DNA from 3 places in the Faecalibacterium sp. AM43-5AT genome. Region 1 is predicted to be linked to each of the others. Evidence: riboswitches for the same ligand, from Rfam matches in the RefSeq annotation. Region 1 holds a riboswitch; each other region holds the start of a gene.
What was found. A riboswitch is a leader RNA that binds a small molecule or an ion and turns the genes downstream of it on or off. The one in region 1 is predicted to bind thiamine pyrophosphate.
Positions count from the first base shown of each region.

Region 2: it holds a riboswitch for thiamine pyrophosphate, as region 1 does, so the genes downstream of both, DW937_RS11965 (energy-coupled thiamine transporter ThiT) here and thiD (bifunctional hydroxymethylpyrimidine kinase/phosphomethylpyrimidine kinase) in region 1, are expected to answer to the same signal.
Region 3: it holds a riboswitch for thiamine pyrophosphate, as region 1 does, so the genes downstream of both, thiW (energy coupling factor transporter S component ThiW) here and thiD (bifunctional hydroxymethylpyrimidine kinase/phosphomethylpyrimidine kinase) in region 1, are expected to answer to the same signal.

Region 1 is NZ_QVGZ01000001.1:365,627-370,317, reverse strand. It holds gene DW937_RS02060 (TENA/THI-4 family protein) at 36-713, opposite strand; gene thiD (bifunctional hydroxymethylpyrimidine kinase/phosphomethylpyrimidine kinase) at 706-1,506, opposite strand; TPP riboswitch at 1,564-1,670, opposite strand; gene DW937_RS02050 (TIGR00730 family Rossman fold protein) at 1,767-2,303, shown strand; gene DW937_RS02045 (D-isomer specific 2-hydroxyacid dehydrogenase family protein) at 2,345-3,241, opposite strand; gene DW937_RS02040 (aspartate dehydrogenase domain-containing protein) at 3,257-4,057, opposite strand; gene DW937_RS02035 (chromate transporter) at 4,166-4,691, shown strand, end outside.
Region 2 is NZ_QVGZ01000011.1:67,238-71,928, forward strand. It holds gene yfcE (phosphodiesterase) at 1-457, shown strand, start outside; gene DW937_RS11950 (DNA glycosylase) at 457-1,293, shown strand; gene bilS (flavodoxin family protein BilS) at 1,386-1,877, opposite strand; tRNA gene DW937_RS11960 (tRNA-Ala) at 1,941-2,016, opposite strand; gene DW937_RS11965 (energy-coupled thiamine transporter ThiT) at 2,159-2,788, opposite strand; TPP riboswitch at 2,871-2,970, opposite strand; gene DW937_RS11970 (sporulation transcriptional regulator SpoIIID) at 3,081-3,329, shown strand; gene sigG (RNA polymerase sporulation sigma factor SigG) at 3,380-4,147, opposite strand; gene DW937_RS11980 (sigma-70 family RNA polymerase sigma factor) at 4,232-4,691, opposite strand, start outside.
Region 3 is NZ_QVGZ01000005.1:115,303-119,993, reverse strand. It holds gene DW937_RS08305 (hypothetical protein) at 1-726, opposite strand, end outside; TPP riboswitch at 914-1,021, shown strand; gene thiW (energy coupling factor transporter S component ThiW) at 1,312-1,827, shown strand; gene thiM (hydroxyethylthiazole kinase) at 1,843-2,664, shown strand; gene thiE (thiamine phosphate synthase) at 2,651-3,286, shown strand; gene thiC (phosphomethylpyrimidine synthase ThiC) at 3,489-4,691, shown strand, end outside.

The sequences.
Region 1 (4,691 bases):
CCCACAGGCCGGGTGCATTTTATATTTTAGGAAAATTACAGGTCACTGCGCGGGGAAGCTGCCATGGCCCAGAAGTTCAGCTCGTGCTCCGAGCAGGCATGGAAGATCTCGCGGCAGCGGGCAAGGCGTTCGTCGCTCAGGCCTTCGCAGACTTTTTCTGCAAACGCGGCCCAGTCGCGGCAGGCCGCCTCATAGCCCTTGTCAGCATAGTCCACCACCAGTGCACCATAAAGGGTATCCTGCACGGAAGGCTTTTCTTCCAGCAGTTTCTGGAAGATCCAGCCATAGCTCAGCATACAGGGCAGGCAGGCCATCATGCACTCGGCTGCGCCCTCGCCGTTTTTGGCGGCTTCGATCATAGAGTCCACATAGGCACGGTTCTCCGGCCGCAGCGGCAGGCTCTGGATGCCTTCATCGGTCAGTCCAAAGTGCTTGAGATAGTGCAGGCGGGCTGCATCCTCGCTCTCATTCACGAAGGAAAGCAGGGAATAGTAGGTGCGGATGGTCTGCATATCCTTTGCCTTAGTCATGCCCCAGGCAAACACCTTGGCATATTCCCGCAGGTAAAGACTGTCCTCCACGATGTAGCCCTTGAAGCAGGCTTCATCCAGTGTGCCATCCGCAAGGTGAGTCAGAAATTCTGAGTGCAGGCATTTCTCCCACACAGGCAGACTTTCCTGCACCAGCTGCTGCACAAAGGTCTGCTCACTCACCCACAAACTCTCCCTTCAGTGCAAACATGTGGTTCATGGGGCCGGAGCCGTGGCCCAGATCCAGCATGGCAGAAAGACAGCCGGAAATGTAGGCCTTTGCGCGCTCCACAGATGCATCCAGATCATAGCCCTTTGCCAGATTGGACGCAATGGCGCTGGATAGGGTGCAGCCGGTGCCGTGGGTATTGGGGTTTGCAATGCGCTTGCCGCGGAACCATTTGCCGCAGCCGTCCCGCCACAGAAGGTCGTCGGCATCGTTGATCTGGTGGCCGCCCTTGCACAGCACGGCACAGTGGTATTTTTCGCTGATCAGCCTTGCAGCGGCCTCCATTCCGGCCGCATCGGTGATCTTCATGCCGGAAAGGATCTCAGCCTCCGGAATGTTGGGGGTGACCACCTCTGCCATGGGCAGCAGCTTTTCGGTCAGTGCCTGCACGGCATCGTCCCGCAGCAGCTTGGAGCCGGAGGTGGCAACCATCACCGGGTCCACCACGATATGCTTTGCGCCGTAGGTGTGCAGCTTTTCGGCGATCACACCGATCAGCTCTGCCGAGGATACCATGCCGATCTTGACGGCATCCGGGTAGATGTCGGTAAAAATGGCATCGATCTCCTGTGCCAGAAATTCGGGCGTGGCTTCAAAAATGCCGGTCACACCTGTGGTGTTCTGGGCAGTCAGTGCGGTAATGGCGCTCATGGCATACACGCCGTTTGCAGTCATGGTTTTGATATCGGCCTGGATGCCAGCACCGCCGCTGGAATCGCTGCCGGCAATCGTCAATGCAGTTTTCATGGTTACAACTTCCTTTGCAAAAAATGCGGAAATGCCCGCAAGGAGGCATTTCCGCACTTTGAAGCAGCAGTATCTCCCTACGTTGGCATTGTCCAAATCAGGTCACAGGTCTGGGCAAACAGCCCACTCTCAGCCTGCTTTTGCAGGCTCCCTTTTTTCTGCGTTCAAGAATACCACAGTGCCGCTGCATTTGCAAGGGGATGGCCCTTTTCAATCGGCCCGCTGCGTGGTAAAATGAAAAAAACAAAGGGGGAAATACCATGAACATCACGGTCTATCTTGGAGCAAATGCGGGCAATGATCCTGCGCTGGCGGAAGCTGTCCGGGAACTGGGCAGCTGGATCGGTGCAAACGGGCACCGCCTTGTGTACGGCGGCTCCCGCAGCGGCCTAATGGGTCAGCTTGCCCAGAGCGCGCTGGACGCAGGCGGCACGGTGACCGGTGTGGAACCGCAGTTCTTTGTGCAGCAGGAGCTGCAGCACGATGGCCTGACCGAGCTGATCGTCACCAAGGACATGACCGAGCGCAAGACGAAGATGATCGAGCTGGGCGATGCCTTCATCGCATTCCCCGGCGGTACCGGCACGCTGGAAGAAATCGCAGAGGTAATGTCCAAGGTCTCGCTGGGCCAGTTGGACGCGCCCTGCATCCTGTATGATCTGAACGGCTACTACGACAGCCTGAAAGCACTGCTTGCCAAAATGATCGAGAAAGGCCTTTCCACGCCGCAGCGCCAGCAGGGCATCCGATTTGCGGCGAATCTGGAAGAGATCACAACAATTTTGAATAAAGCCTAAAAGGAAACGCTTCCCCGGCCGGGAAGCGTTTCCTTTTTATATCATTCTCCCAGTGCAGTGCGGATATTTGCCAGCACCTTCTGGCTCAGCAGCACAAAAGCCTGCTTGGTGCGTCCGGCAGAAACATTCGCGCAATGCACATTCTCACGGGCAAAGAAGTCTTCACCCACCGGGCCGGCAGCGGCACGGGTGTCACAGAAGAAGTGGGTGCCCGGCAGAGCAAGCCACTGTTCCAGAGCAGCAGAGTCAAAGCCCGGGCCGATGGAGGTGTTGAACAGCACCTTGCCTGCGCCCAGCTGTGCAAATTCGTCCTTGCCCAACAGCAGTACGTTCTTGTTCAGGCAGGTGAACACCACCTCGCTCTCGGTCAGCAGCTGTGCCAGCGGCTTATAGGCCATGCCCACAGCTTCGGCATCCGGCTTGCGGGTGCGGCTGTAATAGGCAATGTCGGCACCCATGAACTGCAGCGCGTCGGCGATCATTTTGCCGGACACACCCAGCCCGATGATGCCTGCCTTCAGCCCGGTGATCTCCACCGGCTCGTCCCGCAGCATGGGCATCCCAAAACCGTGCAGGATGCCGGTGAGCTCATGCAGGACGTACTCCACAACGCCGCGGTCGCCGTAGTCCCGGATGCCCAGCACTTTGATGCCGCGGGTGCGGGCGTAGGCGATATCCACATTGGCGCTTTCCTCAGAATACAGGCTGCAGCACATGCCGATGTAACGGATATTCGGGCAGCGCTCGATCACATTTTTGCCCATGCGGGAGGTGTAGCTCAAAAGCACGGCATCGGCATCTCCGATGCGCTGCACGATTTCGTCGTCGCTGGCCGGGATATCGCGGTACAGCACCACTTCTTTTGCGTACTGATGCAGCGCTTCCTCGGCGGAAGGAATCAGGCTTACCGGCTCAATGGCCACCAGTTTGTTGAACATCTGCAAAGCCCTCCTTTAATAGAAGCATACGGGGGAGGAGAGGTTGCGCAGCAGGGCAACTACGCTCCAACCGGCAATGGCGCTGGTGGAAGAGCAGATATCCACCACGGCCTTCACGCCCTCGATCTCGGCGGTGATGCAGTGGTCGTCGCCCACCCAGCCGGGTACCGAGTGCATGGTCACGCCGGTGATCTCCGGGCCGGTGGTGGCCAGCGAGGTGGCAACAGCCACATTCACGCGGCGGGGGAAGGTGGCAATGGCCTGCTTGGCATTGCCGGTGAACACGGTGGTCTTTTCGGTATCGGTCAGCAGGTGGTCGGCCCATACCGGCGTGTTGCGGAAGCCCTTGGCTCCGGTGTGGGTCTCAATGCCTGCCGTCTCGGCCAGCTGCTGGGCCTCGGCCATCAGGGTGACGGTCTGCAGCACATCAAAGCCGCCAATGGCACCGCTTGCCAGATGCACCTTGGCATCGCCCTCCACGGCAGCGGCCTTGACCTGCTCGTAAAAATCAAGGTCCGCAAACGCGCCAATGGAAATGATGACCAGGTTCACGCCTTTTTTCAGTACAGGCACAGCCATGGCGCGCACAGCCTCCACCGAAGCAGTCTCCACAATGTATTCCGGCTGCAGTGTCAGCAGAGCATCCACATCATCGCAGACGGGACAGCCGACCTCGGCGGCAAGTTTTTCTGCCGAAGCACGGGTGCGGCTGGTCACGCCCACCAGCTCATAGTCCGGCAGCAGACCGTTCTTCCATGCATCGGCCACAATGTTGCCCAGAAATCCGCAGCCTACGATGCCAAATTTTGTTTTCATATCCTAAACTCCTTTTTCTGCTTTTTCCAAAGAAAGCAGCATATTCCATTAAAGTATATCATATCAAAACAAAAAATGATATAATAAGGCGCAAGAAAGGAGAAAGCTATGTCGAAAACAAAGGAGCTTTTCTGGACGTTTTTCAAAATTGGAGCGTTCACGTTTGGCGGCGGCTATGCCATGGTGGCTTTGCTGCAGAATGAATTTGTAGAAGAGAAAAAGTGGGTGACAAAAGAAGAATTTCTGGACATGGTGGCAATTGCGGAGTCTACGCCCGGCCCGGTGGCGGTGAACAGTGCCACCTATATCGGCTACAAGATCGAGGGTGCGGCAGGTGCGGCAGCGTCCACGGTGGCGGTATGTCTTCCGTCCTTCGCGGTCATTTATCTGATCTCGCTGTTCTTTGACCAGTTCCTCCGCCTTTCGGTGGTGGCAAGTGCATTCCACGGCATTCAGGTGTGTGTGATCTATCTGATCCTTTCCGCCGGACTGAAGATGCTGAAGCAGCTGGAACGGAGTGCTTTCAATATTGTCATCCTGACCACGGTTGCGGCAGCGATGGTGGGCTGTTCCATTGCAGCAGTGTCCTTCTCTTCCATTTTTTACATCCTGTTCAGCGGTGCGGCCGGGCTGC
Region 2 (4,691 bases), on a different contig from region 1:
GCTGCTTTTGCTGGGGGATCTTTTGTATCACGGCCCCCGCAACGACCTGCCGGAGGGCTATGCCCCGAAGGAGGTCATCCCGCTCCTGAACGGGCTGAAGCCGGCGCTTTTGTGCGTGCGGGGCAACTGTGACGCTGAGGTGGATCAGATGGTGCTGGATTTTCCCATTCTGGCCGACTATGCGGTGCTGCCAGTGGGCAGGCGGCTCGTTTACGCTACCCACGGTCATGTACACAACCTGAAAAAACTGCCGCCGCTGGCTCCGGGGGATGTCCTGCTGCATGGCCACACCCACATTCCGGCGTGGACAGAGTTCGGCGAAGGCAATCTCTACCTGAACCCCGGTTCTGTGAGCATCCCGAAGGAGGGGAGCGCACATAGCTATATGACACTGGAAGGGGAGACTTTCCTTTGGAAAACGCTGGAAGGCGAAGTGTACCGGGAGCTGGAGCTGTGATGGGGGCAATGGAGCTGGAAGAGAAAACGGTTCAGATCCGGGATGATTTCGACCCGGACAAAATTCTGGAAAGCGGCCAGTGCTTTCGCCCCCGGAAGCAGGCGGAGGGCTGGTATCGGTTTGTTTCCGGGAGACAGCTGCTTTACCTCAGACCACTGCGCAGCGGAACCTACACGGTGCGGTGTGAGCCGGGCGCATGGGAAACCTTCTGGCACGGTTACTTCGACCTTGGCCGCAGCTATGCCGCCCTGCGCGGAAAGCTGGACAGCCGGGACGACTTTCTGCAGCGTGCCATGGAATATGGCCGGGGCATCCGGGTGCTGCGTCAGGATGAGTGGGAGATGCTGGTCAGCTTCATCATCTCGCAGCGAAAGAGCATCCCGGCTATCCGCAGGGCGGTAGAGCTGCTTTCGGAGCGGTTTGGCGAGCGGCTGGGCAGCGATAGCGAAGGGCCGGTGTACACGTTCCCGACAGCAGAAGCGCTCTGCTGTGCCGGGGAGCAGGCGCTGCAGGAGTGCGGTCTTGGCTACCGCACCCGCTACGTGCTGCATGCGGCGCAGCAGGCGGCAGAGGGCACACTGGACCTGAAAAAGCTGGCTTCCCTGCCCGATGAAGCACTTTTTGCCCGTTTGATGGAACTGGACGGTGTGGGCAAAAAGGTGGCAAACTGCGTGTGTCTGTTCGGCTATGGCCGTGTGGGCCGTGTGCCGGTGGATGTCTGGATCGAACGGCTCATCCGGGACGAGTTTGCCGGGCAGGACCCGTTCCCGCAGTTCGGGCTGGAAGCAGGCATCGTGCAGCAGTACCTGTTCTTTTATAAAAGAAGCGTGGGATAAGAACCGCGGAGCCGCAGGCAGGAGCGTAGGATCATCCGCTAAGCAAAAAAGGCAACGGCTTCCTCTGTTTGAGGAAAACCGCTGCCTTTTTATCATTTTACCGCCTGCTTTAACCGTTCCAGATCTTCTGCATCCGGGTGAGAAAGGGCGTTGTCAAAATTCTCGATCAGCGCATCCAGATTGGGCAGATGGATCGGCTGCTTTTTCATGCCCTCATACCGCTGGCGTACCGAAAGCGGCATCTTGCCCTGACACATATAACGGCCGAAGACTGTGTTGCTCCTGTCCAGCGAACCCTCCACCTTTTTCAGGATCTTGTTGAAATACTCCTCACTGCCGCCAAAGCCGGCGGTGCCAAAAAGGAAGATATTTTTGCCGTGCAGCTGCTTCAAAAAGTCCAAAGTGCTTTCGTCAGCGTTTCCCTTGTCTGTCCAGAAGCCCACATAGAGGGTGTCCGCTTCCATGGCAGCAGGGTCCGGGGTGCCAAAATAGCAGCAGTTTTCCTGTGGCAGACAGGCGTGCAGCGTGTCTGCCAATAATTTTGTGTTGCCTGTTTTACTGCTGAATACGATCGCGTAGCTCATAGTTTCTCCTTTGGTCGGTAACAACAAAAAATACCGCACGTTTCCGTGCGGTATTTTTCCTTCTGGTGGAGAATACCGGGATCGAACCGGTGACCTCTTGCATGCCATGCAAGCGCTCTCCCAGCTGAGCTAATCCCCCAGATGTTTGTGCCGTGCCTGACGACAGGAGTAATTATACCAGCGCTTTGCCGGATTGTCAACAGCTTTTTGGGATTTTCTGCAAAAAAAAATTCCCGCCGGGGAAATGCCCTTCCCGGCGGGAAAAATGACTGCGAAAAAACTTACGCTCTTGCGTTCTGCGGGTCGAAGATCTGCGGTGCGACACGGATCAGGATCACCACAAGGACCGTGGTCAGAATGGCTTCGGGCAGCATGTAGGTGGCGTTGTACACGGCACTGTACAGCCAGCACAGACCGTCCACGCTCATGTTGGAGATGCCGGGAAAGCCGATCTCGGTCATCCAGCTGAAAGCGTAGTCGTAGTCCTTCCAGACGATGTAACCGGACAGAAAGCTGCACAAAAAGCGCAGCAGGCACACCACAAAGGCGCTGACACCGACACCCACGGTGCGGCTGCGGAAAGGCTTTGCGATCAGGCAGGCAAAGCCCAGCACCGTGAAGGCCAGAAGGTAGTCCAGCAGCACGCAGCCCACCTGTGCCGTGAGGGTCTGGCAGTATGCCAGATTGCCAAGGCCCTGCACAAGCTGGATCAGGCTGTTGACGAAAGCGGTCATGATGCCCCACTTTGCGCCGTGGCGGTAGCTCATTACCAGAATGGGCACCATGCTGAACAGGGTGATGGAACCGCCGTGTGGCATGAGCGGGATCTGGATCATGCTCAAAACGGTGGACAGGGCGATCATCAGCGCACCCTCCACCAGAATGCGGGTCTTGGAATAGGTTTTGGTCATAGGGATTCCTCTTCTCAGAACAATAGTACACAAAAACAAAATGCGCCCGCTTTTCAGCAGGCGCATGGGGTTTGTGAAAGAACGGACAGTTCTGCAAACTCCCACGCCGGCATTGTCCGGTCTGGTAAAAGGGTACTCCGCAAAACGCGGATCTCAGCCTTTCGGCGCCCCTGTTTTTATGTCCAAGCAAAAGTATAGCGCATCCGGCGCAAAAGTCAAGCCCCGGCGGAACATATCTGCCCCGGCCTGTGCATAGGCTGTACTATAAGTTCACAATGGGAGGAGTCTGGATATGAAGGGAGACCCCGAACAGAGGGCGGTACAGTTGGGCGAATATATCGCGGCCAACCGGGCCACAGTGCGTGCGGCGGCAGCGGTGTTCGGGTGCAGCAAGTCCACCGTGCACAAGGATGTTGCGGTACGGCTGCGGACGCTGCAGCCGGAGCTGTTCCGGCAGGTGCGGGCGGTTCTGGCCTGCAATAAGGCAGAGCGGCATCTGCGCGGCGGTGCGGCCACCCGGCGCAAATACAGCCGCAGATAAAAGACGGCACACTTCCGAACAAAACGGAAGCTGTGCCGCCTTTTTTAGGTTCAGTCCCGGGTGCGGAACTGGCTCAGTGCGCCTTTTTCCAACCGGCTGACCTGTGCCTGACTGATGCCGATCTCCTGCGCCACCTCCATCTGGGTCTTGCCCTGCAGGTAGCGCAGCTCCATGATCCGCTTTTCCCGCGGGGTCAGCCCGGCCACGGTCTGCCGGAACTGCAGCCCGCTGATCCAGCTGTCCTCGCCGTCCGGGTCCCGCACCTGATCGATCACATACATCGCATCGCCGCCATCGGTGTACACCGGCTCTTCCAGACTGATCGGCTCCATCACCGATTCCAGCGCAGCGGCCACTTCGCGCCGGGCAAGGCCCGCCGCCTGTGCGATCTCGTCCATGGTCGGCTCGCGGCCCAGCTGCTTTTCCAGCGCTTCGCGGCTCTGCATGGCACGGTAGGCGGTATCCCGCAGGCTGCGGCTCACCCGCAGGGCGTTGTTGTCCCGCAGAAAGCGCCGGATCTCCCCAATGATCATGGGCACGCCGTAGGTGGAAAAGCGCACCGGCTGGGCAGGATCAAAGTTATCGATGGCCTTGATCAGGCCGATGCACCCCACCTGAAACAGGTCGTCCAGATTTTCGCCGCGCTGGGCGAACCGCTGCACCACGCTGAGCACCAGCCGCAGGTTGCCTTCCACCATTTGTTCCCGGGCTGCCGCATCACCGGCGTGGGCGCGGGCCAGCAGTTCCCGCTTTTCGGCTTCGGTCAGCACAGGCAGCTTTGCAGTGTTCATGCCGCACAGCTCCACTTTGTTGTACATCCAAACGCCCCCGGTCTGTTTTGATCTTCACCGGGAGTATGGCCCTGCGTGCAAAGCACTATGCACGGGAAAAACTGGGAGCCGTTATTCGTTTTCCAATTGTACTTTTAAGGTATGGATGATCCGTTTTTCCAGCCGGGAGATATAGCTCTGGCTGATGCCCAGTGCGTCGGCGGCCTCCTTCTGGGTGCGCTCGATGCCGTCTGCCAGACCAAAGCGCAGCTCCATGATCTGCCGTTCCCGCGGGGACAGGCTGTCCACGGCCCGGCGAAGAACGGCGCGCTCCGCATCCTGTTCCAGCCGCTGGCTGATCTGGTTCTCATCACTGCCCAGAATATCAGAAAGCAGCAGCTCGTTGCCGTCGCCATCCACGTTCAGCGGTTCGTCGATGCTGGCTTCCTGACGGCGGTTGGAGCTTTTGCGTAAGTACATCAGAATTTCATTGCCGATGCAGCGGCTGGCGTAAGTGGCCAGCTTGATGCTGCGCTCCGGCGTGAAGGTATTCACCGCCTTGATCAGCCCGATGGTGCCAATGCTGATCATG
Region 3 (4,691 bases), on a different contig from region 1:
CAGACTGTCGTTGATGGATACCTTGTACAGCTGGTCCCGCTGTGCTTCCAGCGTCACATTGCCGTAAGGCATTTTAAAGGTGAACTCCGGGCTGGTCTGCCAGCCGTCATCCGGCTCTACGGGTGCTTTGCCGGTATACGTCCACTGCAGGAAGGGGTTCTCCTCCGTGCTCTCGGCCCGGACGGTGACCGGCTGGCCCGGCTTCACGATCTTTTTGGATGTGCCGGTGTCGCCGGTTCCGTCCACGATGGTGCCGTGTGTGACGTTGACATCGTACAGGGTCGTCCTGTGTGCCACCAGGAGCACTATGTCGGACGGCATGGTGAAGCTGAAGCTCGGCTTGTTCTCCCAGCCTTCCTCCGGGTCTACAAGAGTCGTGTAGCTCTGCCACTGATCAAATTCGTGGTGGTCGTTGATGAAACCATCCACAAGCTTTACGGTAACGCGGACGCCTGCCGGTGCCTGATAGACCTGCTTACCGTCCACAAAGAACTCGGCTTTACTCTTATCTTCATACAGGTGATATGTCTCCCGATACGCTGCGCTCAGGCTCACGTTGCCCTCAGGCATCTTAAGGTCCGTTGTTGTCCCGCCTTTTGTAAGCGTGATCATCGCCGCGCTTCCTATTTCCGGTTCTGCCGCCAGTGCCGGTGCGCACACGCTCAGCACCATGCACAGCGCCACGAGGGCTGAGAGCAGCCTTTGGGTCAGGGTCGTCTGCTTCATACGGAATTCCTCCTTTTTGCTTACGGGGGGGGGTATGCGTCCACCTTGAAAATACCATATTTCACCTTCTTTTTCAATAAAACCTGCGTGAAACGCCCCAAAAACTGCGTGAAAAACGTTTTGCACCGCTGTGCGCGCCTTTGCCCCCTCTTGCAATTTGTGCGCAAAGGGTGTAGAATACAATCACAATCAAATACAGGGGAGCTTGTGAAGCAGGCTGAGAGGAAGTACCCAAACTTCGACCCTTTTACCTGATGCGGATAATGCCGCCGTAGGAAGTCAGAATGGATGATTTTTTGCAGGAGGCACCGCGGAAGGTGTCTCCTGTTTTTTGTTGTGCACCTATTACCATTAAGGAGGATGCCTTGTACTTTTCTGCGGAAGTGCCGCAGCGGGCTGAGGGGGAGCGCCCTGAGCTTTGTGACCGTCAGCGATGGGAAGCCGTGTTCCGGCGTGAGAGGAGACCAGAAAGTCTCGACCGCTTCTTATAGTTCCTGCGCCGGGTCTGGCACCGGGTGCGGGCTGTTTGCGGAGGCGCTGTATGGTTTTTGCTGCTTCCGCAGGTTTGGAAAGGAGCCTTGCCTTATGAAAAAACTCTCTGTGAAAAAGCTGGCGCTGGCCGGCATGCTGTGTGCTCTGTGCGTGGTGGGCAGCGTATTCAGCTTCCCCATGTTCGGCAGCAAATGTGCACCCATCCAGCACATGGTCAATGTGACCTGCGCGGTGCTGCTTGGCCCGTGGTGGGGCGTGGGCGTGGCCTTTGTGGCCTCGCTGCTGCGCAATCTGCTGGGTCTGGGCAGCCTGATGGCCTTCCCCGGCAGCATGTTCGGCGCACTGCTGTGCGGCCTTGTGTACCATAAGACCAAAAACATCCTTGCCACCATGGTGGGCGAGGTGTTCGGCACCAGCATTCTGGGCGGCCTGTGCGCTTACCCGGTGGCCATCTTCCTCATGGGCAAGAGCGCTGGCGATATCGCGTTCTATGCCTACATCGTGCCGTTCCTCATCTCCACTGCAGTGGGTTCCATCATTGCGGGCGTGCTGGTGTACAGCCTGCAGCGCTCCGGCGCTCTGCGCTCCATGCAGAACAGCCTTTCCTGACGGTGGTGCGTGCAAATGTTTAAAACAGAGTTTGAAAATGTCCGCCGCACCTGCCCGCTCATCCATAACATTACCAACTACGTCACCGTGAACGACTGCGCCAACATGGTGCTGGCCTGCGGTGCTTCGCCCATCATGGCCGACGATGCCGCCGAGGTGGAGGACATCACCACCATCTGCGGCGGTCTGAACATCAACATCGGCACCCTGAACAGCCGCACCATCACCAGCATGCTGCTGGCGGGCAAAAAGGCAAACCAGCTGGGCCATCCTGTGGTGCTGGACCCGGTGGGTGCGGGTGCATCCCGCCTGCGCACCGACACGGCTTTCCGCCTGCTCCGGGACGTAAAGTTCACCGTGATCCGCGGCAACATCTCGGAGATCAAAACGCTGGCTTCCGGCGCGGGAACCACCAAGGGCGTGGATGCCGATGTGGCCGATAAAGTTACTGAGGCCAATCTGGATTCTGCCGTGGCCTTTGCCAAGGCCTTTGCAGCCCAGACGGGTGCCGTTATTGCCATTACCGGTGCCATCGACATCGTGGCCGATGCCCACACCGCCTACTGCATCCGCAACGGCAATGCCATGATGAGCAGCATCACCGGCACAGGCTGCCAGCTTTCGGCCCTGACGGCGGCGTTCGTTACCGCCAACCCCGGCCATCCGCTGGAAGCCGCTGCAGCTGCAGTGTGCGCCATGGGCCTTGCGGGCGAGACCGCCCACAAACGCCTGACCCCGCTGGACGGCAACTCCACCTACCGCAATTATATCATCGATGCCATTTACAATATGACCCCGGATCAGCTGGAAGAAGGAGCAAACTATGAAGTGCGATAAGCAGAACATGCTTCTGTATGCCGTCACCGACCGCGCATGGGTGGGCAAACAGACCCTCTATGAACAGGTGGAGAGCGCCCTGAAGGGCGGTGTCACCTGTGTGCAGCTGCGTGAAAAAGAGCTGGACGACGAAGCCTTTCTGAAAGAGGCGGTGGAGCTCCATGCTCTGTGCCAGCGCTACGGCGTGCCGTTCTTTGTGAACGACAACGTGGACATTGCCATCCGCTGCCACGCCGAAGGTGTGCACGTGGGGCAGGAGGATATGGCTGCAGCGCAGGTGCGCGCCCGTGTGGGCGAGGGAATGATGATCGGCGTTTCCGTCCACAGTGTGGAGGAAGCACGGGAAGCCGTCAAGCACGGCGCAGACTGCCTTGGCGTGGGCGCGGCCTTTGCCACCCATACCAAGACCGATGTGGATGTTCTGCCCCACGAGACCCTGAAGGCCATCTGTGATGCCGTGGACATCCCGGTGGTGGCCATTGGCGGCATCCACAAGGAGAACATCCTGCAGCTCAAGGGCACCGGTGTGGATGGCGTGGCCCTTGTGAGCGCCATCTTTGCAGCAGACGACATCGAGACCGAGTGCAAAGAGTTGAAAGCCCTGTCGGAGCAGATCATCTGACCGATCCCGCGGCAAACTGGGGACACCACCTTGGGCCGCGTTATAAAATTCATGGAGAAAACCAACATGAAAAGCGTATTTTGCGCAGGTGCCGGCATCCAGAACGTTCTGTTTTTTCTGAATGACGGCTGCCTTTCCCTACCCTTGTATGACCAGCACCCTGCTGTTCAGAGATAAACTGTCATTTGGAGGAACAGAGCGTATGCAGACTTATACCACTCAGATGGATGCTGCCCGCAAGGGCATCATCACGCCGCAGATGGAGATCGTGGCTAAAAAAGAGTATCGCACCACCGAGGAGATCCGCCAGTGGGTGGCCGAGGGCAAGGTAGCCATTCCGGCCAACAAGCACCACGAGTGTTTGAACCCCGAGGGTGTCGGCTCCATGCTGCGCACCAAGATCAACGTGAACCTTGGTGTCTCCCGCGACTGCAAGGACTACAACGTGGAGATGCAGAAGGTGATGAGCGCCGTCAACATGGGTGCGGAAGCCATTATGGATCTTTCCAGCCACGGCAACACCCAGCCCTTCCGCCAGAAGCTGACCCACGAGTGCCCGGTGATGATCGGCACTGTGCCGGTGTACGATTCGGTCATCCACTACCAGCGCGATCTGGCTGAGCTGACCGCACAGGACTTCATCGATGTGGTGCGCCTGCATGCAGAGGACGGTGTGGACTTTGTCACCCTGCACTGCGGCATCACCCGCAAGACCATCGAGCAGATCCGCAAGCACAAGCGCAAGATGAACATTGTCAGCCGCGGCGGCTCTCTGGTGTTTGCATGGATGAGCATGACCGGCAACGAGAACCCCTTCTACGAGCACTTTGACGAGATCTGCGAGATCTGCGCCGAGCACGATGTGACCATCTCGCTGGGCGATGCCTGCCGTCCCGGCTGTCTGGCTGACGCCACCGATGTGTGCCAGATCGAGGAGCTGGTGCGTTTGGGCGAGTTGACCAAGCGCGCATGGGCACACAACGTGCAGGTGATGGTGGAAGGCCCCGGCCATGTGCCCCTGAATCAGGTGGCTGCAAACATGGAGGTGCAGAAGAGCATCTGCATGGGCGCACCCTTCTATGTGCTGGGACCCCTCGTCACCGATATCGCCCCCGGTTACGATCACATCACCGCTGCCATCGGCGGCGCTGTGGCTGCAGCCAGCGGTGCAGCTTTCCTGTGCTATGTGACCCCCGCCGAGCATCTGGCTCTGCCCAATGTGGACGATGTGAAGCAGGGCATCGTGGCCTCCAAGATCGCTGCCCACGCCGCCGATATCGCCAAGGGCATCCCCCACGCCCGGGACATCGACGATAAGATGGGCGATGCCCGCCGTGTGCTGGACTGGGATGCACAGTTCGCCTGCGCACTGGACCCGGAGACCGCAAAGGCCATCCGCGATGCC